One region of the Mesorhizobium sp. WSM4840 genome, then DNA from elsewhere that is predicted to be linked to it. Evidence: predicted binding sites of a transcription regulator. Region 1 holds the regulator's gene; each other region holds the start of a gene.

What was found. Region 1 encodes PhoB, which activates phosphate uptake and scavenging genes when phosphate is short. Its sites were predicted from a motif close to TGTCATNNANCTGTCAT; they were not measured.
Region 2: a site for PhoB is predicted at 2,263-2,279, ahead of AC0L3I_RS03825 (ceramide glucosyltransferase). Genes of this name have one in related genera too.
Region 3: a site for PhoB is predicted at 2,839-2,855, ahead of phnF (phosphonate metabolism transcriptional regulator PhnF). Genes of this name have one in related genera too.
Region 4: a site for PhoB is predicted at 2,978-2,994, ahead of phnC (phosphonate ABC transporter ATP-binding protein). Genes of this name have one in related genera too.

What each region holds. Positions count from the first base shown of each region.
Region 1 covers NZ_JBVVQD010000001.1:57,275-62,289, reverse strand. Annotated here, with positions in the region: gene pstA (phosphate ABC transporter permease PstA) at 1-296, shown strand, start outside; gene pstB (phosphate ABC transporter ATP-binding protein PstB) at 309-1,124, shown strand; gene phoU (phosphate signaling complex protein PhoU) at 1,163-1,870, shown strand; gene phoB (phosphate regulon transcriptional regulator PhoB) at 1,887-2,576, shown strand; gene AC0L3I_RS00310 (ROK family protein) at 2,773-4,020, opposite strand; gene xylF (D-xylose ABC transporter substrate-binding protein) at 4,288-5,015, shown strand, end outside.
Region 2 covers NZ_JBVVQD010000002.1:68,039-73,053, reverse strand. Annotated here, with positions in the region: gene argF (ornithine carbamoyltransferase) at 1-472, shown strand, start outside; gene AC0L3I_RS03835 (Hsp33 family molecular chaperone) at 566-1,600, shown strand; gene apaG (Co2+/Mg2+ efflux protein ApaG) at 1,761-2,153, opposite strand; gene AC0L3I_RS03825 (ceramide glucosyltransferase) at 2,381-3,535, shown strand; gene AC0L3I_RS03820 (O-succinylhomoserine sulfhydrylase) at 3,582-4,772, opposite strand; SAM riboswitch at 4,847-4,924, opposite strand.
Region 3 covers NZ_JBVVQD010000009.1:156,239-161,253, forward strand. Annotated here, with positions in the region: gene AC0L3I_RS14920 (ABC transporter permease) at 1-682, shown strand, start outside; gene AC0L3I_RS14925 (zinc-binding alcohol dehydrogenase family protein) at 751-1,767, shown strand; gene phnF (phosphonate metabolism transcriptional regulator PhnF) at 2,061-2,813, opposite strand; gene phnG (phosphonate C-P lyase system protein PhnG) at 2,936-3,400, shown strand; gene phnH (phosphonate C-P lyase system protein PhnH) at 3,400-4,011, shown strand; gene AC0L3I_RS14945 (carbon-phosphorus lyase complex subunit) at 4,013-5,015, shown strand, end outside.
Region 4 covers NZ_JBVVQD010000009.1:162,383-167,397, forward strand. Annotated here, with positions in the region: gene phnK (phosphonate C-P lyase system protein PhnK) at 1-659, shown strand, start outside; gene phnL (phosphonate C-P lyase system protein PhnL) at 871-1,578, shown strand; gene AC0L3I_RS14965 (DapH/DapD/GlmU-related protein) at 1,575-2,192, shown strand; gene AC0L3I_RS14970 (hypothetical protein) at 2,272-2,712, shown strand; gene phnC (phosphonate ABC transporter ATP-binding protein) at 3,065-3,922, shown strand; gene phnD (phosphonate ABC transporter substrate-binding protein) at 4,066-4,974, shown strand.

The DNA.
Region 1 (5,015 bases):
TCCTGCCGCTGGCGATGCCGGGTATCATGACCGGCACCATCCTCGGAATGGCGCATGCGCTGGGTGAAACCGCGCCGCTGCTGATGATCGGCATGGTCGCCTTCATCGTCGACATTCCCGGCGGCTTCACCGATCCCGCGACGATCCTGCCGGTGCAGATATTCATGTGGGCGGATTTCCCGGAAGCCGGGTTCCAGCAGAAGACTTCGGCGGCGATTTTGATTTTGCTGCTTTTTTTGGTCATCATGAATGCCATCGCGGTGATACTGCGCAGGCGCTTCGAGCGGCGCTGGTAAGGAGTAGAGGATATGAACATCATGACGGAAGCCGGCGTCGAACAGAAACTGAGCAGCGGAACCATCGCCCCTTCGATCAAGATGAAGGGCGACAAGGTCTCTGTTCATTACGGCGAGAAGCGAGCTCTGTTCGACGTGGATCTCGATGTCCGCGAGAACCAGGTGACGGCGTTGATCGGCCCATCGGGCTGTGGCAAGTCGACCTTCCTGCGGTGCCTGAACCGAATGAACGACACCATCGATATCGCGCGGGTGAGCGGCAAGATCACGCTCGACGGCGAGGATGTCTACGACCCGAAGATCGATGTCGTCGAGCTGCGAGCCCGCGTCGGCATGGTATTCCAGAAGCCGAACCCGTTTCCGAAGTCGATCTATGAAAACGTCGCCTACGGTCCGCGCATTCACGGCCTGGCCAGGAGCAAGGCCGAGTTGGACGGCATCGTTGAATCGAGCCTGAAGAAGGCCGGCCTGTTCAACGAGGTCAAGGATCGCCTGCTCGAGTCGGGTACCGGTCTCTCCGGCGGACAGCAGCAGCGCCTGTGCATCGCGCGCGCCATCGCCGTATCGCCGGAAGTGATCCTGATGGACGAGCCCTGTTCGGCGCTCGATCCGATCGCCACCGCCCGCGTCGAGGAACTGATTGACGAACTGCGCCAGAACTACACGATCGTCATCGTCACCCATTCGATGCAGCAGGCAGCGCGCGTGTCGCAACGCACGGCGATGTTCCATCTCGGCTATCTGGTCGAGGAGGGCGCGACCGACAAGATGTTCACCAACCCCGACGACAAGCGCACCCAGGACTACATCACCGGCCGGTTCGGCTGAGCGGTCCGGCGGCGAATTTCGAACACGAGGACAGTATCATGGGTGAACACACCGTCGCATCTTTCGACGAGGAACTGGAGCACATCGACAGGCTGATCCGCGATATGGACGAGCTCGCCGCCGCGATGGTCGCAGCCTCGATCCGCGCGTTGCTTGCATCAGACAATGCGATGGCGCAGCGCGTCGTCTCGGACGACGCCATCATGGATGCGCGGCAGCGCGAACTCGACGATAGTGCGATCACGCTGATCGCCAAGCGGCAGCCGATGGCGCAAGATCTGCGCGCCGTGGTTGGCGCAATCCGCATGGCCGGCGATCTCGAGCGCATCGGCGACCTGGCCAAGAACATAGCCAAGCGGGTCAGCGCAGTCGGGCAGAGCGCCACGCCGCGTAATCTCTCGCACGGTATCGACGCGATGGCGGATCTCGTTCTTGTGCAGCTCCGCGGCGTGGTCGAGCACTATGTGTCGCGCAATGCCGGCGCGTTGAAAGAACTGCGCGCCGACGACCAGAAGATCGACGTGAAATACACGGCGGTTTTTCGCGAACTCCTGACCTACATGATGGAGGATCCGCGCAACATCACCGCCTGCACGCATCTTCTGTTCTGCGCCAAGAATCTCGAGCGTATCGGCGATCACGTCACCAACATCGCCGAAAACGCCTACTATGTCGTGACCGGGCAGCAATTGCCGGCGGATCGCCCGAAGCTCGACGAAACGACGATGTCGGCGCCGGCGACATGACGGGGGTGACCGGTCGATGATCGCGCCACGCATCATGGTGGTGGAGGACGAAGAGCCGCTGGGCGTCCTCCTCCGCTACAATCTGGAATCCGAAGGCTATCAGGTCGAGGTGGTGACGCGCGGCGACGAGGCCGAAATCCGGCTGCAGGAAAACGTGCCCGATCTTCTGGTGCTCGACTGGATGGTGCCGGCGGTTTCCGGCATCGAGCTTTGCCGACGCCTTCGGATGCGCCCCGAAACCGAGCGGCTGCCGATCATCATGCTGACCGCACGCGGCGAGGAGAGCGACCGGGTGCGCGGCCTCTCGACAGGGGCCGACGACTACCTGGTCAAGCCGTTCTCGACACCGGAATTCATGGCCAGGATCAAGGCGCTGCTGCGCCGCGCCAAGCCCGAAGTGCTGTCCAGCGTGCTGAAGGTCGGCGACATCATGCTCGATCGCGAATCGCACAGGGTCTATCGCAAGAAGAGCGAGATCCGGCTCGGGCCGACCGAATTCCGGCTGCTCGAATTCATGATGCGGCACCCAGGTCGGGTCTTCTCGCGCAGCCAGTTGCTCGATAATGTCTGGGGCGAGACGATCTACATCGACGAGCGCACGGTGGACGTCCATGTCGGCCGGTTGCGCAAGGCGGTCAACAATGGGCGCATGCCCGATGTCATCCGCACCATCCGCGGTGCGGGCTATGCGATCAGGGAAGACTAGCTGATATTCAGGTGATGCCGGCCTGCGACCGGCGATTTCCTGCGCTTCCGGTACTTACCCAAAAGTACGCTCCGTTCCGGTTCTCGGAACTCGCCCAGTCTGGTCGCTTCGCGCCCGTCTTCGAGCCCGGCGCGGCCTGACCTGAATCTCAACACATCCCCAAGTCGCATTCCGCCTTTGTTCCTTGCCTTCGGACTCACGCCACGTCCTTCCTGATCGTGCCGGACTTCCCTTGCGCGCCCGGCGCGAAAATCTCCTGGTCGACGAAGCTCAGCGCTCGCAAGGCGCAGCCTTCGCGGATCAGCGGCAGCTCGTTCGTCTCGGTGTCGAAGGAAATCGAACCCGAATGCTGGCCGCCGGCGGTCTGGGCGATGGCCTCGCGCAGGGCCGGCTCGATCAGGTCGAAGGCGGCAGCGCTGGCGCCGACCATGGCGACCGGCGCCGGATCGATCAGCGCGAACAGGCTGCCAAGCCCGAAGCCGAGCGCTTCGCCGGCCTTGCGGTAGGCTTCGCGCTCCGGTCCGTCCGTCTGGCGCGCCCGGGCCGCCAGTGCCCGCATCTCGGCGTCGCTGACATCGGCGACCGGCTCTGCGTTCTCGCTCAATTGCCTTGCGTTGCGCCAGATGGCGTAGTTGCCGGCATAGGCCTCGACGCAGCCGCGCCGCCCGCAGCGGCAAAGCGCGCCGCCCGGCCGATGAATCATGTGGCCGAATTCGCCGCCCGAGGAATGGGTGCCGGTGAACAGTTCGCCCTTCAGCACCAGCCCCATACCGATGCCGTGCGAGAGCAGGATGGCGATGAAATCGTCGCGATAGCGATCCGGGTCGCGCCAGCGCAGCGCCACGGCCATCATGTTGCAGTCGTTCTCCATGATGGCCGGGATGCCGAACTCGCGTTCCAGAATGTCGGCGAAGGCGATGTTCGTCTGCGGCGTGATCGGCGACCACAACATGGCGCGCGCATGCGAATCGGTGATGCCCTGGATCGCCAGCGCGATGCGGGCGACGCTTTGGACGTCGAGGTCGGGGTCTTCGATCCGGCGCCGCACGATGGCGACACATTCGTCGATCAGCTCGTCGCGCGACATGGTCAGCGTGTCCAGCCGGCGCTGTTCCTCGGCGACCACCTGTCCGGCATAATCGATGACAGCGACCGACAGGAAATTCAGCGACAACACGACCGCCAATACCGCAGCGGCTTCCGGTTTGAGGCTGAGGCCGACCTGCGGTCGGCCGCGTTTCATCGAAACGGTCTCGCTCGCCTTGCTCTCGGTCAGGATGCCTTCCTGGATCAGGTCGGAAGAAATCGCCGATATGGTCGAATGACTGAGGCCGGTGGTTGCTGCGATCTCGGTCCGTGACGGCTGGCCGGCCCGGCGTACGGCCGAAATCACCATCGCCCGGTTGCGCCGGCGCAAATCGTCATGGCGGATTCCAACCGACATTTTTTTGCTTCCTCCCTATTGCCGCGGCCGCTCATGAACCGGAAGCCGTCAGTAATGTCCGACAAATACTGGCAGAAGCAGAAGGGCCTGTCATTGTTTATTCCGAGGCTCGAAAAAAAGCCGGCAGGCCAACAAAATCCATCAGAATTGGTGTTGACAGTGCTTCGGCGTTGGACCAGTATTTTTTCGAGGCTCGAAAAAATAGGAGCCTTTGTGCCGGCCTTCGGGCCAGTTGGTCGCGCCGTACGCGGCGCAGGGAGGAAAATCATGAAGAGATTCACAGCCGCCATTCTGGCGGGGGTCGCCATGTCGCTGACGCTCGCGTCGGTCGCACAGGCCAAGGACAAGGTCATTGGCGTTTCGTGGTCGAACTTCCAGGAAGAGCGTTGGAAGACCGACGAAGCCGCCATGAAGTCGGCGATCGAGGCCGCCGGCGACAAGTATATTTCCGCCGATGCACAGTCCAATCCCGGCAAGCAGCTGACCGATGTCGAGAGCCTGATCTCGCAGGGCGCCAACGCGCTGATCATCCTTGCGCAGGATGCCTCGGCCATCGGGCCGGCGGTGCAGAAGGCGCTGGACGAAGGCATTCCGGTCGTCGGCTATGACCGGCTGATCGAGAACAAGGACGTGTTCTATCTGACCTTCGACAACCAGGAAGTCGGCCGCATGCAGGCCCGCGAAGTGTTCAAGGTGGCGCCGGAAGGCAATTACGTCTTCATCAAGGGCTCGGGCGCCGATCCGAATGCCGATTTTCTGTTCGCCGGCTCCATGGAAGTGCTCAAGGACGCGATCGACAGCGGCAAGATCAAGAATGTCGGCGAGGCCTATACGGACGGCTGGCTTCCCGCCAACGCTCAGAAGAACATGGAACAGTTCCTGACCGCCAACGACAACAAGGTCGATGCCGTGGTTGCTGCCAATGACGGCACCGCTGGTGGCGTCGTCGCGGCGCTGACGGCGCAAGGCTTGGCCGGATCCGTCCCGGTGTCGGG
Region 2 (5,015 bases), on a different contig from region 1:
TCCGGTCGCCGGCAAGACAATCGCCTGGACCGGCGACGGCAACAACGTGCTGCATTCCCTGCTGGAGGCATCGGCGCGGTTCCGCTTCAACCTCAACGTCGCCGTGCCGGAAGGCAGCGAGCCGGCGCAGAAGCATGTCGATTGGTCGACGGCGCATGGCGGCAAGTTGCACTTCACCCGCTCGCCCGAGGAGGCGGTCCACGAGGCCGACTGCGTCGTCACCGACTGCTGGGTGTCGATGGGCCAGGAGCACCGTGCTCGCGGACACAATGTTTTCTCACCCTACCAGGTCAATGCGGCGCTGATGGCGAAGGCAAAGCCGGACGCATTGTTCATGCACTGCCTGCCGGCGCATCGCGGCGAGGAGGTCACCGACGAAGTCATCGACGGGCCGCATTCGGTAGTGTTCGATGAGGCCGAGAACCGGCTCCACGCCCAGAAGGCGGTTTTGGCCTGGTGTCTGGGCGCTTGATCCGGGCCACCTTGATCCGGCACTGCGTGGTGCCTATCTCAGGCGCATCACGCAAATCGAGCGCGTTTCGACGCATGCGCCCCGGAGGGCGGCATGGCCGCGCCCTGGAGCTTTGTCATGTTGGAAACTCATCAATTGGCTGAACAACAACCCAAACTCGGCGAATTCGGCTACGCCGGCGACGATCATGTCGTGCCCTTCGAGGTCGGCCCGCTCGACGTGCGCGGCCGCACCGTCCAGCTCGGACCGATGCTCGACGCGATCCTCAGCCGTCATGACTATCCCGAGCCGGTCGCTCGCCTGCTGGCGGAAGCCTGCGTGCTGACGGTGCTGCTCGGCACCTCGCTCAAGTTCGAAGGCAAGTTCATCCTGCAGACCCGCACGGACGGACCGGTCGATATGCTGGTGGCGGATTTTTCGACGCCGCATGCGCTACGCGCCTACGCGCGCTTCGACGCCGACCGGCTGGAGGCTCTGACGTCTGCCGGCGAGACTTCGCAGCAGACGCTGCTCGGCAGCGGTGTCCTGGCGCTGACGATCGACCAGGGCGCCCACACGCAGCGCTATCAGGGCATCGTCCAGCTCGACGGCGAGACGCTGGAGGAGGCCGCGCGCACCTATTTTCGGCAGTCGGAACAGATTCCGACCGATCTCAGGCTCACCGTGGCCAAGCTGTTGACGCCCGGCGTCGGCGGCGCCCGCGAGCAATGGCGTGCCGGTGGCATCCTGGCGCAGTTCCTGCCGCAATCGCCGGACCGCATGCGCGTGCCCGATCTTCCGGGCGGCGATGGCGATCCGCGCCAGGAGATCCACGATCCGGCCGACAATTCCTGGCAGGAACTGCTGGCGTTGCTTGGCACCATCGAGCCGACGGAACTGATCGACCCGACGATCGGCGCCGAGCGGCTGCTTTACCGGCTGTTCCACGAGCACGGCGTGCGCGTCTTCGGCGGCGTACCGGTTGCCGACCTGTGCTCATGCTCCAGGGAGAAGATCCGCGGCATTCTCGGAGGCTTCTCCGCCGACGAGATCAGGGACAGCACCGAGGATGGCGGCATTCACGTCGCCTGCGAATTCTGCTCGAAACAATATGACTTCGACCCGGCGGAATTTGCCGCCGCGCAATAACGAGCGTCAGTGCTGCCTATCTGCCCGCTGGCATTCTTCCAATGGAAGTAGGAATCGCCAAATACCGAGTGCGGTGCCTTCGCAGAACTTGGGTTCCTCGCCCCACGGAGTGGAGCCACCTCTCCCCCCGCTTCGCGAGGGCGAGGAACCCAAGTGAGCGTCAATTGACGGTGCGCCGCGTGCCCGGCAGGTCGAGCGAAAAGGCGGGGATGGCGACGTCGAACGTCTCGCCCTGCTTGTTGCGCATCGTGTAGTGGCCGACCATGATGCCGGATGGCGTTGAGAGCGGGCACCCAGACGTGTATTGATAACTGTCGCCGGGGTTGAGTTCGGGCTGGTCGCCGACAACACCGGCGCCGCGCACTTCCTCGACCCGGCCGGTGCCGTCGGTGATGTGCCAATAGCGTGACAGAAGCTGCACGAATTCATCCGACTGGTTGTCGATGGTCACCTGGTAGCCCCAGACATAGCGGTTCTCCGACGGGTCGGAGCGATCTTCCAGATAGAACGGCCTGACCTGTACTTCGATGTTGCGCGTAACGGCGCTGTACATAGACTACTCCACAATATGTAGACGGAACTTTCGACCCTCTCCGCAGTCTGGTCAACGGGGTGCTTCCCGTCGCTGCCCGCCTCCTTTGCGCGCAGGTGCCGAAGAACAATGTCATTTAAGTGACACATGACAATGATGGTGTGCAGGGCCGGGCGACTCAGCATTCTGTCGAACTGTTGAAACGGCTTTCATGCGGCCGGTTTTTTTTCTGGAGTGACCAGATATCGATGGAATTGACAGTCACAGCCGCCTTCCTTTCCACAGCTCTGCTTCTTGTCAATCTCGCCAGCATCCTGCTCGCTTCGTTGAAGCTGAAGCGGCCTGGCAGGATCACGCCGCCAGCCGGCAAGGCGCCGCCGGTGTCGGTCGTCGTGCCGTCGCGCGGCGTCGAACCGTTTGCCGAGGAAACGCTCGAGCGCGCCTTCTCTCTCGACTGGCCGCGCTATGAGCTCATCTTCTGCGTCGCCCACGCCGACGACCCGGTGGTCGGGCCGATCACCGACGCGATCGCCCGCTTTCCGGCCGTGCCGGCCCGGCTGCTCGTCGGCGACGACCGCATCAGCGGCAATCCGAAACTCAACAATTGCGTGAAGGGCTGGGAGGCAGCGCGCCACCGCTGGGTCATCCTTGCCGATTCCAACGTCCTGATGTCGAGGGACTATGTCCAGCATCTGATGGCGGCATGGCGGCCGGACACTGGCCTTGTCTGCTCGACGCCGATCGGCTCGCGGCCGGACGGGTTCTGGGCGGAAGTCGAATGCGCTTTCCTCAACACGCTGCAGGCGCGCTGGCAATATACCGGCGAGGCGCTCGGCCTCGGTTTCGCCCAAGGCAAGAGCATGTTGTGGAACAAGCCCATGCTCGACGCCAATGGCGGCATCCGTGCGCTTGCCGCTGAGATCGCCGAGGATGCCGCCGCGACCAAGCTGGTCAACGGGCTTGGACTACGCGTCAATCTCGTCGCCTCGCCCTTCGAGCAGCCGCTCGGTTTGCGCACGTTTGGCGAAATCTGGTCGCGCCAGGCCCGCTGGGCACGCCTGCGCCGGGTCACCTTCCCCCTGTTCTTCGCGCCCGAAATATTGGTCGGCGCGGCGCCGCCGCTGGTGCTTGCGCTGATTGCTGCGGCCGGCGCCGGCTTCAGCCTGTCGGCAACCGCCGTCGCCGTGCTGGTAGTCGCCTATCTCCCGGAATGCGCTCTCGCCTCGGCCAAGGGCTGGCACCTGTCGCTGCGCATGATCCCGGCGATGGTTGCGCGGGACGTGATGCTTCCCGCCATCTGGGTGCGCGGCTGGCTCAGCGGTGCCGTCGACTGGCGCGGCAACACGATGACCATCCACACCAGCGCCGGTGTGGAATTGGAAGAGACCCCGTCGGGCGCCTGACCGCGCTTGGCTTGATGATTCGAGCGAAGCCGTTCGGCGCGTATCTCTATCTGGCGGCTTTCAGTGCCTGGTCGATGTCTTCGATCAGGTCATCTGTGTCCTCCAGGCCAACGGACAGCCTGAGCGTGCCTGGCCCGATGCCGAGTTCGGCACGCGCCTCATCGCTCAGATTCTTGTGCGTCGTCGTCGCCGGATGGGTGATCAGGCTCTTGGCATCGCCGAGATTGTTAGAGATCAGCACGATATCGAGCGCGTTCTGGAAGGCGAAAGCCGCCTGTTTGCCGCCCTTGACGTCGAGGCAGATCAGCGTCGAGCCGCCCGACATCTGCTTCTTGACGACCGCCGCTTGCGGGTGATCGGCGCGGCCGGGATAGATGACGCGGGCGATCTCCGGCTGCTCGGCGAGGAAGTCCGCGATCCGGCCGGCACTTTCCGTCTGCTGGCGCACGCGCAGCGGCAGCGTTTCCAGGCCCTTCAGCAGCGTCCAGGCATTGAACGGCGAGAGGCTGGGACCGGTGTGGCGGAAATAGTCGTGCAGGTTCTCGTCGATCCACTTCTTGTCCGACAGGATGACGCCGCCGAGACAGCGCCCCTGGCCGTCGATGTGCTTGGTCGCCGAATAGACGACGATGTGGGCGCCGAGCTGCAACGGCTTCTGCTGTAAGGGCGTGGCAAAGACGTTGTCGACGATCAGCCGCGCTCCGATCGAATTCGCAAGTGAGGCGACGGCTGCGATGTCGACGACTTCCAGCGTCGGATTGGTCGGGCTTTCAAGGAAGAACAGCTTTGTGTTGGGCCTGACCGCCTTTTCCCAATTGGCGATTTCGGTGCCGTCGACCAGCGTCGCCTCGATGCCGTATTTCGGCGCAAGCGTTTCGACCACCCAGCGGCAGGAGCCGAACAGCGCGCGCGCCGCCACGATGTGGTCGCCGGCCTTGGCGCTGCACAGCAACGCCGCTGTGACCGCCGCCATGCCGGATGCTGTGGCGCGGGCATCTTCGGCACCTTCCAGCGCACACATGCGCTTCTCGAACATGTCGACCGTCGGATTGGCATAGCGCGAATAGATGAAGCCCGGTTCCTCGCCCTTGAAGCGGGCTTCCGCCGCCTGCGCCGTGTCGTAGACATAGCCTTGCGTGAGATACATCGCCTCGGACGTTTCGCCGAAGCCGGAACGCAGCGTTCCTGCATGCACGAGGGCGGTCTGAGGCTTCCAGTTGCGCTTGTTGCTCGTCATCACCTTGTTCCAAACACCAAAAATGGTCCAAACACAAAAAAACCGGCCGCGAAAGTCGCAACCGGTCCATACGGCCTTTCGGCCCGACGGTCCTTTAGCGACTTGTTTAACGTGGCTGCAAGCCGACCGGCCAAATCACCACGGGATAATGACCCTTTAGACCTGCACCGCGCTTGCGTCAATTGCCGGCATGATTAAGAGGTTGTACCAGCAGGTTCCGTGGCAAGGACCTGCAACAAAACG
Region 3 (5,015 bases), on a different contig from region 1:
CGTGCCGATCTTCCTCGCCATCCTGATCACCTTGCTGGTCGGCGTCGCAATCGGTCTGTTCCACGGTTTCGGCATCGTAAAGATGGGCCTGCCACCCTTCATCATCACGCTGGCGACATTGACATCCTTGCGCGGCATCGGCCTCTTGATGACCAACGGCAACTCGATCTCGATCAACAGCGACGCATTCCAGCTGTTTTCGCGCAGCTCTTTCCTCGGCGTCCCCAATCTGTTCTGGATGGTGATCCTGGTCGGCATCCCCGCCTACATCTTCCTGCATCACAGCCGCTGGGGCCGATATCTGTTCTCGGTCGGCTCCAACGCCGAGGCATCGCGTCTGTCCGGTGTCAACGTCCAGCGCACCATCTACCTGGCCTATACGCTGTCGGGCCTCTGTGCAGCTTTTGTCGGCGTGCTGCTTGCCTCGCGCATCGGCATCGGCAATCCGACACAGGCCGAGGGCTGGGAGTTGCAGGCGATCGCCTCGTCGGTGATCGGCGGCACCTCGCTGTTCGGCGCCGTCGGCTCGGTGCATGGACCGCTGCTCGGCGCCTTCATCCTCGCCACCATCAACAACGGCGCCAATCTCTTGAACGTCAATGCCTTCTGGCAGCGCATCATTACCGGCGTGCTGATCATCGTCATCGTCTATTTCGACGGCCTGCGCCGCCGCGGCAAGTAGACTATCTTAACATCCGCCGGCCCGGCGCTAACGGGACCGGCGGTGCCATGAACCAACTGGATTGAAGCATGAAAGCCGTCGTCTGCCGTTCGCCCGGCAATCTTGTTGTGGAAGACCGCCCGGCGCCAAGCACACCACCGCCGGGCTGGGCGCTGGTCGCGGTCAGTCATGTCGGCATCTGCGGCACCGACTATCACATCTTCGAGGGCAAGCATCCATTCCTCGCCTATCCCCGCATCATGGGTCACGAGGTCTCCGGCACCGTGATCGAAATTGGCGAGGACGTCGATCTGGCCATCGGCGAGCCGGTGATCATCAACCCGTATCTCGCCTGCGGCAAATGCATCGCCTGCCGCCAAGGCAAGCCGAATTGCTGCGTCAGGATCGAAGTGCTCGGCGTCCACCGCGACGGCGCCATGTGCGAACGGATCCTGGTGCCGGCGCAAAATCTTTATCCGGCAAACGGCCTGTCGCTGGCGGATGCCGCCGCTGTCGAATTCCTGGCGATCGGGGCGCACGCCGTGCGGCGCTCGCTGGCTGATCCTGGCGCGCGCACGCTGGTCATCGGCGCCGGGCCGATCGGCCTCGGCACGGCGCTGTTTGCCCGTATCGCCGGTCTCGACGTGACGCTGCTCGACATGAGTGCCGAGAGGCTGGGTTTTGCCGCAAGCGAACTCGGCTTCGCCACCCTCGACGGTTCGCGGCAGTCTGCGACCGACCTGGTGCGCGAGGCGACCGGCGGCGAAGGCTTTGACGCGGTCTTCGATGCTACCGGCAACACCCAGTCCGTGCAGTCGGCCTTTGCCCATGTCGCGCATGGCGGGACGCTGGTCCTGGTCAGCGTCGTCAAGGACGACATCGTCTTTTCCGACCCCGAATTCCACAAGCGCGAGATGACGCTGATCGGCAGCCGCAACGCGCTGCGCGCCGACTTCGACCATGTCGCCGCTTCGATCCGCGACGGTGCTGTGCCGCTGGCAAAGCTCGTCACCCATCGCACGACGCTTGGCGACACACCGCGCGACCTCGCCCGCTGGGCGCATGAGAAATCCGGCCTCATCAAGGCCGTCATTCAGGTCGGATGAGATGTCGGTCTGGCACGAAAAATTCGGCGGGCGATATTGCAGGATTGGCAGAGCGCATGCCTTGGCGATTAGCCGAAACATCCATCACTTCGTCATCCTATGGCGGAGCAAAGGAGCGAAGCGACGCGGCGAAGACCATAGGATCCATGCCGTTACATACGAGCGTTGCAGCAGTACCGAACGACCTCTGTCTTGCGCCGTCTTTACTCTTCGCGCGAGGTCACGGCATGGATCCTTGGGTCTTCGCGACGGAGCTGCGCTCCTGCTTCGCCCAAGGATGACGACGTTGAAGGCTAATCGTTCACCGACAGCCTCAGCTCCACGCGCTCCGCTGAAAAGCGCGACTCCGCAAACTGGATCGGCTCGCCGTCCGGCGTAACGTTGACCGCGACCGTGACCAGCACGATGGCGCCGGGCTGCAGATCGAGATCGGCAAGGTCGGCGGCGTCCGCGTGGCGGGCCGACAGCACCGTCGATTGCCTGAGATAGTCGCCGATGCCGAAACGCCGCAATGAGGCCGTCACCGATCCGGTTTCGGCCATGGCGGCATCGATGCCGGCGAAGCGAGCCGCATCAAACCAGCCGGTGGCACGCGAGACCGGTTGCCCATCGGCTTCGCCGCGTGTCTCGAGGCGTATGACAGTCGAACCCTTGGTAACCCCCAGCCCTTCGGCGACGCGCCGGCTGGCCGGCTCGACCGCCGATTCGAGTAGCACGCTGCGACGCTCCGACGCCTGCCCTTGCAAGCCCTCCGAAAACCGGGTGCGGGCGCCGATCGGATAGGACAGGCGCTTGCGCGACAGCACGAAGGTGCCGCGCCCCTGTTCGGCCCTGAGCACGCCATCCTGCACCAGTGCGGCGATGGCGCTGCGCACCGTATGGCGGTTGACGCCATAGCGCTCGGCCAGTGCAACTTCCGGTGGCAACGCAGCATTCTCGGCGAAGTCGCCGACGGCGATCGAATGCAGGATCTGCTCGGCGATCTGCCGCCACAGCGAGACGCCGCTGCGCCGCTCCAAGCTGCTGGCGATCTGCTGACCGATCATCTCTTTGCCCCGAGCTTTTTCGCCGTGTCATCCATCCGTCATGGACAGGCTTTAGAGAATAGGTATAATTTGTATAATTGTCTACATCATTATACAAATTGGAACGAGAAGGAACGGCGGCCATGCGAGAACAGGAAGCGCGCGATCAGCAGCTTGAGCGCAAGGCCGTCATGGCGACGCTGGCGCAATCGACCGGCGACGATATCGTCCGCCTCTGGAACCAAGCCGGCCTGCCTTCGCAAGCAGAACTCCTGCGCGGCCCCGAAACCGGCCTGGTCACCGTGCGTGGCCGCATCGGCGGCGGCGGCGCGCCGTTCAACGTCGGCGAGGCGACGGTCACCCGCGCCACCGTCCGGCTCGCATCCGGACAGGTCGGCCACTGCTACGCGCTCGGCCGTGACAAGCAGAAAGCAAAACTGGCGGCGATCGCCGACGCGCTCTGGCAGGATCCCGCCCGCCGCAACGAGGTCGAGACCAAACTCATTGCGCCTCTGCAGGCCGCGCTGGCCAGCGCACGTGAACGGCGGCGCGCCGAGACGGCGGCAACCAAGGTCGATTTCTTCACCATGGTACGCGGAGAAGACTGATGGAAATCGCAACCCAAGCGATCGAGGGCGGCTTTGCCGATCCGGTGTTCGACGCCCAGACGGTGTTCCGCGCCGTGATGGACGCAATGGCGCGGCCGGGCATCCTGCAACCCCTGCCGGTCTTTGCCAGCCCGCCCGCGCCGCTGTCGGCCACCGCGGGCGCCATCGCGCTGGCGCTGTGCGACAACGACACGCCGCTCTGGCTCGATCTCGTTTTGCAGGCCCCGGCAGCGGTGAAATCCTGGCTTGGTTTCCACACCGGCGCACCACTGGCCAACACGCCAGCCGATGCGCATTTCGCGCTGATCGCCACGCCGGCCGAGATGATGGCGCTCGACGGCTTTTCACAAGGCACCCAGGACTATCCCGACCGCTCGACGACGCTGATCCTGCAGGTGAGCGATCTCGTCTCGGGCGCCCCTCTGCTACTCGAAGGTCCTGGCATCGAAACAACCGCGACAATCGCGCCGGCGCAGATGCCGCGCCACTTCGTCGAACAATGGAAGCAGAACAATCAGCGTTTTCCCCGTGGTGTCGACATCATCCTCGCCACCCCGGAAGGCGTTGCCTGCCTGCCGCGCACGACGCGCATCAAGACGATGGAGGCGTGATATGTATGTCGCAGTAAAAGGCGGCGAAGCGGCCATTGCCAACGCCCACGCCCTGCTCGCCGACCGCCGCCGCGGCGACCGTTCGGTGCCGGCGCTTCGCCTCGACCAGATCGTCGAGCAGCTGGCGCTCGGCGTCGACCGGGTGATGAGCGAAGGTTCGCTCTATGATAGGGAATTGGCGGCGCTCGCCATCGTTCAGGCGCGCGGCGACATGATCGAGGCGATCTTCCTGGTTCGCGCCTATCGCACCACGCTGCCACGCTTCGGCTATACCAGGGCGATCGACACCGGCGCGATGCTGGTCGAGCGGCGCGTGTCGGCGACCTACAAGGACCTGCCCGGCGGCCAGCTGCTCGGCCCGACCTTCGACTACACCCACCGGCTGCTCGATCCCGAACTTGCGGCCGGCGGCGATGTCGCCGAGCCGCTGCAGCGCGCCAGCGAGGCGGAAGCCATGCCGCGCGTCTCCGCCATCCTCGCCCGCGAAGGCCTGATCGAACCCGATGGTGACATGCCGCAGGACCATGTCCCCGGCGATATCACCCGCGAGCCGCTGGAATTCCCGATGGCGCGCGACATCCGCCTGCAGGCGCTGTCACGCGGCGATGAGGGTTTTTTGCTGGCGCTCGGCTATTCCACCCAGCGCGGCTATGCCCGCAACCATCCGTTCGTCGGCGAGGTTCGCATCGGCGAGGTCGAGCTGGAACTCGACGTGCCGGAGCTGCCATTCGCCGTACCGCTGGGTACTGCGCGTGTCACCGAGTGCCAGATGGTCAACCAGTTCAAGGGCTCGGCCAAGGCGCCGCCGCAATTCACCCGCGGCTACGGCCTCGTCTTCGGCCAGAGCGAGCGCAAGGCGATGGCCATGGCGCTATGCGACCGCGCGCTTCGTGCAACCGAATTCGGCGAAGATGTCGTCGCCGCTGCCCAGGACGAAGAATTCGTCATCTCGCATTCCGACAATGTCCAGGCGACCGGTTTCGTCGAGCACCTCAAGCTGCCGC
Region 4 (5,015 bases), on a different contig from region 1:
AATCCGGTTCCGGCAAGACGACGCTGCTCAACTGCCTCTCGACCAGATTGCTGCCGAGTTCTGGCACCGCCAGCTACCGTATGCGCGACGGCCAGTTCCGCGAGCTCTACCGCATGAGCGAGGCCGAGCGCCGTTTTCTGATGCGCACCGACTGGGGCTTCGTCCACCAGAACCCTGCCGACGGACTGCGCATGACGGTGTCGGCCGGCGCCAATGTCGGCGAGCGGCTGATGGCGGTGGGTGACCGCCACTATGGAAAAATCCGCGCTACCGCCGTCGACTGGCTATCGCGCGTCGAGATCGACGAGGACCGCATCGACGACGAACCACGCGCCTTTTCCGGCGGCATGCGCCAGCGCCTGCAGATCGCCCGCAACCTCGTCACCGGGCCGCGGCTGGTGTTCATGGACGAGCCGACCGGCGGCCTCGACGTCTCCGTGCAGGCGCGCCTGCTCGATTTGTTGCGCGGCCTGGTCACCGATCTCGGCCTGGCGGCGATCGTCGTCACCCACGATCTTGCGGTGGCGCGTCTGCTGTCGCAACGCATGATGGTGATGAAGGACGGCCGCGTCGTCGAAAGCGGCCTCACCGACCGCGTGCTTGACGATCCACGCGCGCCCTACACCCAACTCCTTGTTTCTTCGATATTGCAGGTGTGAAGATGATTGCTCCGGCGTACCCCCCTCTGGCCTGCCGGCCATCTCCCCCTCAAGGGGGGAGATCGGCTGTCTCTCCGTCTCGCTTGTTCTGCAACCTTGAAGAGTGGCGAAACCGTGCGCGACATCCAATCTCCCCCCTTGAGGGGGAGATGGCCGGCAGGCCAGAGGGGGATGTTGGCCCGCAAACGAATGGCGAATGGAGCACATTCTGATGGCAACCCCGCTCGTCGTCTCCGATGTCGCCAAGAGCTTCACCATGCATCTGCGCGACGGCATCAAACTGCCTGTCGTCGCCGGCGTGTCGTTCTCGATCAGGAGCGGCGAATGTGCCGTGCTCGGCGGCCCGTCCGGTGCCGGCAAGAGCTCGATCCTGAAGATGCTCTACGGCAACTACGCCGTCGACGTAGGCCAGATCATCGTCCAGCACGAGGACGGGCTCATCGATCTCGCGACGGCCAGCCCGCGCACCGTGCTTGCCGTGCGCCGGCTCACGATCGGCTATGTCAGCCAGTTCCTGCGCACCGTGCCGCGCGTCTCCGCCCTCGACGTCGTTGCCGAACCGCTGGTCGAACGCGGCGAGGACCGTGAGGTCGCGCGCGGCAAGGCGTGCGCCTTGCTGGCGCAGCTCAACCTGCCGGAGAAACTCTGGGCGCTGCCCCCGGCGACCTTTTCCGGCGGCGAGCAGCAGCGCGTCAACATCGCGCGCGGCTTCATCACCGAGCACCCGATCCTGCTGCTCGACGAGCCGACCGCTTCGCTCGATGCCAGGAACCGCGACGTGGTGATTGCGCTGATCGCCGCCAAGAAGGCGGCCGGCGTCGCCCTGCTCGGCATCTTCCACGACCACGACGTGCGCGAGGCAGTGGCCGACCGCGTCATCGACGTGACCGCTTTTGCCGCCGGAAAAATCGCCGCGTGACCCGAAAACTGTCGGAAACGCCGCTGGTCCACGAAACGGCGGAAGTCGAGAACTCGACGCTCGGTCGCTGGACCGAGATCGCCGAACGCTGCCGGGTTTCGGAGAGCACGATCGGCGACTATTCCTACATGATGCAGGACTGCAGCGCCTGGTGCGCGACGATCGGCAAATTCGCCAACATCGCCGCCAGCGTGCGCATCAACGCCACCAACCATCCGACCTGGCGGCCAACGCTGCACCATTTCACCTATCGTGCCTCGGACTATTGGGACGACGCCGAGCACGAGAGCAAATTCTTTGCCCAGCGCCGTGCCAGGCGCGTCACCATCGGCCACGACACCTGGCTTGGCCACGGCTCGACCATCCTGCCCAGCGTCACCATAGGCGATGGCGCGGCGGTCGGCGCCGGCGCCGTGGTGTCGAAGGACGTCGCGCCCTACACCATCGTCGGCGGCGTGCCGGCCAAACCGATCCGCGAACGTTTCGACCGCCGCACGGTGGAACGCTATCAGGCACTCGCCTGGTGGGATTGGGACCACGCCCAACTACGCGCCGCGCTCGACGATTTCCGCGCGCTTGCGGCGGAAGCGTTTCTGGAAAAATATGGCGGCTAACGTCCCTTGCTCAACGCTGTCGCCTTTTAATTGACGATTGCCGGGCAAAAAGTCGTAAGAAAAAAACGTAAGGATTGGCATGATCAGACGATGGGTAGGATTTTGCCTGGTTGCGCTGGTGACTCTCTTGCCTCAACAAGCGCCTGCCAACCAGGTGCCGAAGATGGATCCTCGCGGCGCGGTCCTTTGCATCTGGATGATCTATGCATCAATCCACGCGATCGGTGAAAACTGCGCTCCGAAGCAAGATCGTGATTTTCTCGACTTCCTTCAGTCAGGGATCGACCGCATGAACGCCTTCATCATCAGGAACTCGGACACCACGCAAGCTGCGCTGGACGAACGGCAGAACCAGATCCGTGCGCGCCAAGCTCAACGCGGCACCGCCTCTTGTGAGCTGGAGGGCGAGAGCATGGCACTCTACAATTCGCTCAAGTCTGTCGATCCCAGCCAGAGCACCGCCAACATGGACAAGTTGCTCGAAGTCGATCGCGAGCCCTTGTTAAACCCCTGTCTTTGAAGGTTCCTTTCATATGCATGACACATGACTCGGACAGGAGGCGGTCTTCCCTGGAGATCGCCATGCTTCACTCCGTGAAACCTTCGCTAGCCGGATTTTTGCCGGCTCTAACCCGAACCCTCCCGTGCATCTCGGCAAGCGCTCCAACAGCGCATACAATTTGCTCGTCGAGCCCGGCAAACTGTCGTCTGCCATACATTCTCGAGGACCCCCTGGTCCTGGGTTGACAGCGCGTCGCCTCTGCACCTGTGGACGGTAACAAAACTGACATCAATCCGACACCGCGGTTTCATGCGGCTGCGCTAGCGAAGGTTAACGGACCTTCGAAACGCGACTGGACTGGAACTTGCCTATGTCAGCAACCTCAGCCACGCTCGAGATCCGCGGTGTCACCCGCCGGTTTGGCAGGAACACCGCCGTCAGCAATGTCGACATCTTGATCCCGCACGGGCAGATGGTCGGCATCATCGGCCGCTCGGGCGCCGGCAAGTCGACGCTTTTGCGGATGATCAACCGCCTTATCGATCCGAGCCAGGGCTCGATTTTCTTTGACGGCGCCGAAGTTTCCAACCTGCGCGGTTCGCTGCTCAGGCGGTGGCAGCGCGATTGCGCCATGATCTTTCAGCAATTCAACCTGGTGCCGCGTCTCGACGTGCTGACCAATGTCCTGCTCGGCCGGCTCAATCACCGCTCGACCCTTGTCAATCTGCTCGGTGTCTTCTCCCGCGAGGAACGGGCCGAGGCGATCGCGGCGCTCGAGCGTCTCGACATCGCCCGCACGGCGCTGCAACCGGCCGGCACGTTGTCCGGCGGCCAGCAGCAGCGCGTTGCGATTGCCCGCGCCATGATGCAGCAGCCGAAAGTCATCCTCGCCGACGAGCCGATCGCCTCGCTCGACCCGCTCAACGCCAAAGTGGTGATGGATTCGCTGCAGGACATCAATCTGCGCGAGGGCCTCACCGTCGTCACCAATCTGCACACGCTGGATACCGCGCGCACCTATTGCAACCGCATCATCGGCATGGCCGCCGGCAAGGTCGTGTTCGACGGCCCACCCGAAGAGCTCAACCGCGAGGCTGTGCGCATGGTCTACGGCGCCGACAGCAATGGCGGCGAAATCTCCGAGGCCATCACCTCGACCAGCGTCACCATCAAGCAAAAAATCGCCGCATCCACCGGACCGCTCGAGCCCGCATTTCCAGGCTACTAGTTCCATGATCCCGGAAAGTGGATACCGGTATACGAAAGGTCATGGACAACCGAAGAGCACCTGGATCGCCAGCCCGCGTCAAGGGCGCTGTCAAAATTCGAACGCTGCCGGCGCGATGCCGGAACCAACAGGAGAGACGCGAAATGTTTAGAAAGATAATCTTCGGTGCCGTTTCCATCCTCGCCATGGCGGTGGGCACGGTCCAGGCACAGGACCTGAAGGAGTTCCGCGTCGGCATTCTGGGCGGCGAGAACGAAGCCGACCGTCTGCGCAATTACCAGTGCTTCGCCGACCACATCAAAGAAGTCCTCGGCGTCGAGAAAGTTTCGCTGTTCCCGGCCGCCGATTACGACGGCGTCATCCAGGGCCTGCTCGGCGGCACGCTTGACTTTGCCGAACTGGGCGCTTCCGGCTACGCCAAGATCTATCTCGAAAACAAGGACGCGGTTCAGCCGATCCTGACGACGGTCCAGACCGACGGTTCGACCGGCTACCATTCGGTCATGGTTGCCCGTGCTGATTCCGGCATCAAGACGCTCGCCGACATGAAGGGCAAGAAACTCGGTTTCGCCGATCCCGATTCGACTTCTGGTTACCTGATCCCGGTGACTTCACTGCCCAAGGACATCGGCATGGATGTGAAGAGCTACTTCGCGTCGACCGGTTTCGGTGGCGGCCATGAACAGCTTGTCCTTGAAGTCCTGAAGGGTACGTTCGATGCCGGCACCACCTGGGCTTCGGGCGTCGGCGACTTCAACGACGGCTACAGCTCGGGCAATCTGCGCAAGATGGTCGACAAGGGTGTCCTCAAGATGGACGACCTCGTCGAATTGTGGCAGTCGCCGCTGATCCCGAACGGCCCGCTGGTATTGCGTACGTCGATCGACGCCGGCGCCAAGCAGAAGATCACCGATTTCCTGACCAAGCTTCCGGAAACCGATCCGGCGTGTTTCTCGGCGATACAAGGCGGCGATTACAAGGGCTATTCACCGGTCACCCCAGAATTCTATCAGCCGATCATCGACGCCCGTAAGGCGAAGATCGGCTCGTAAAAACAAACTGCTACAACGCCGCCGGGGTCATGTGCCGCCGG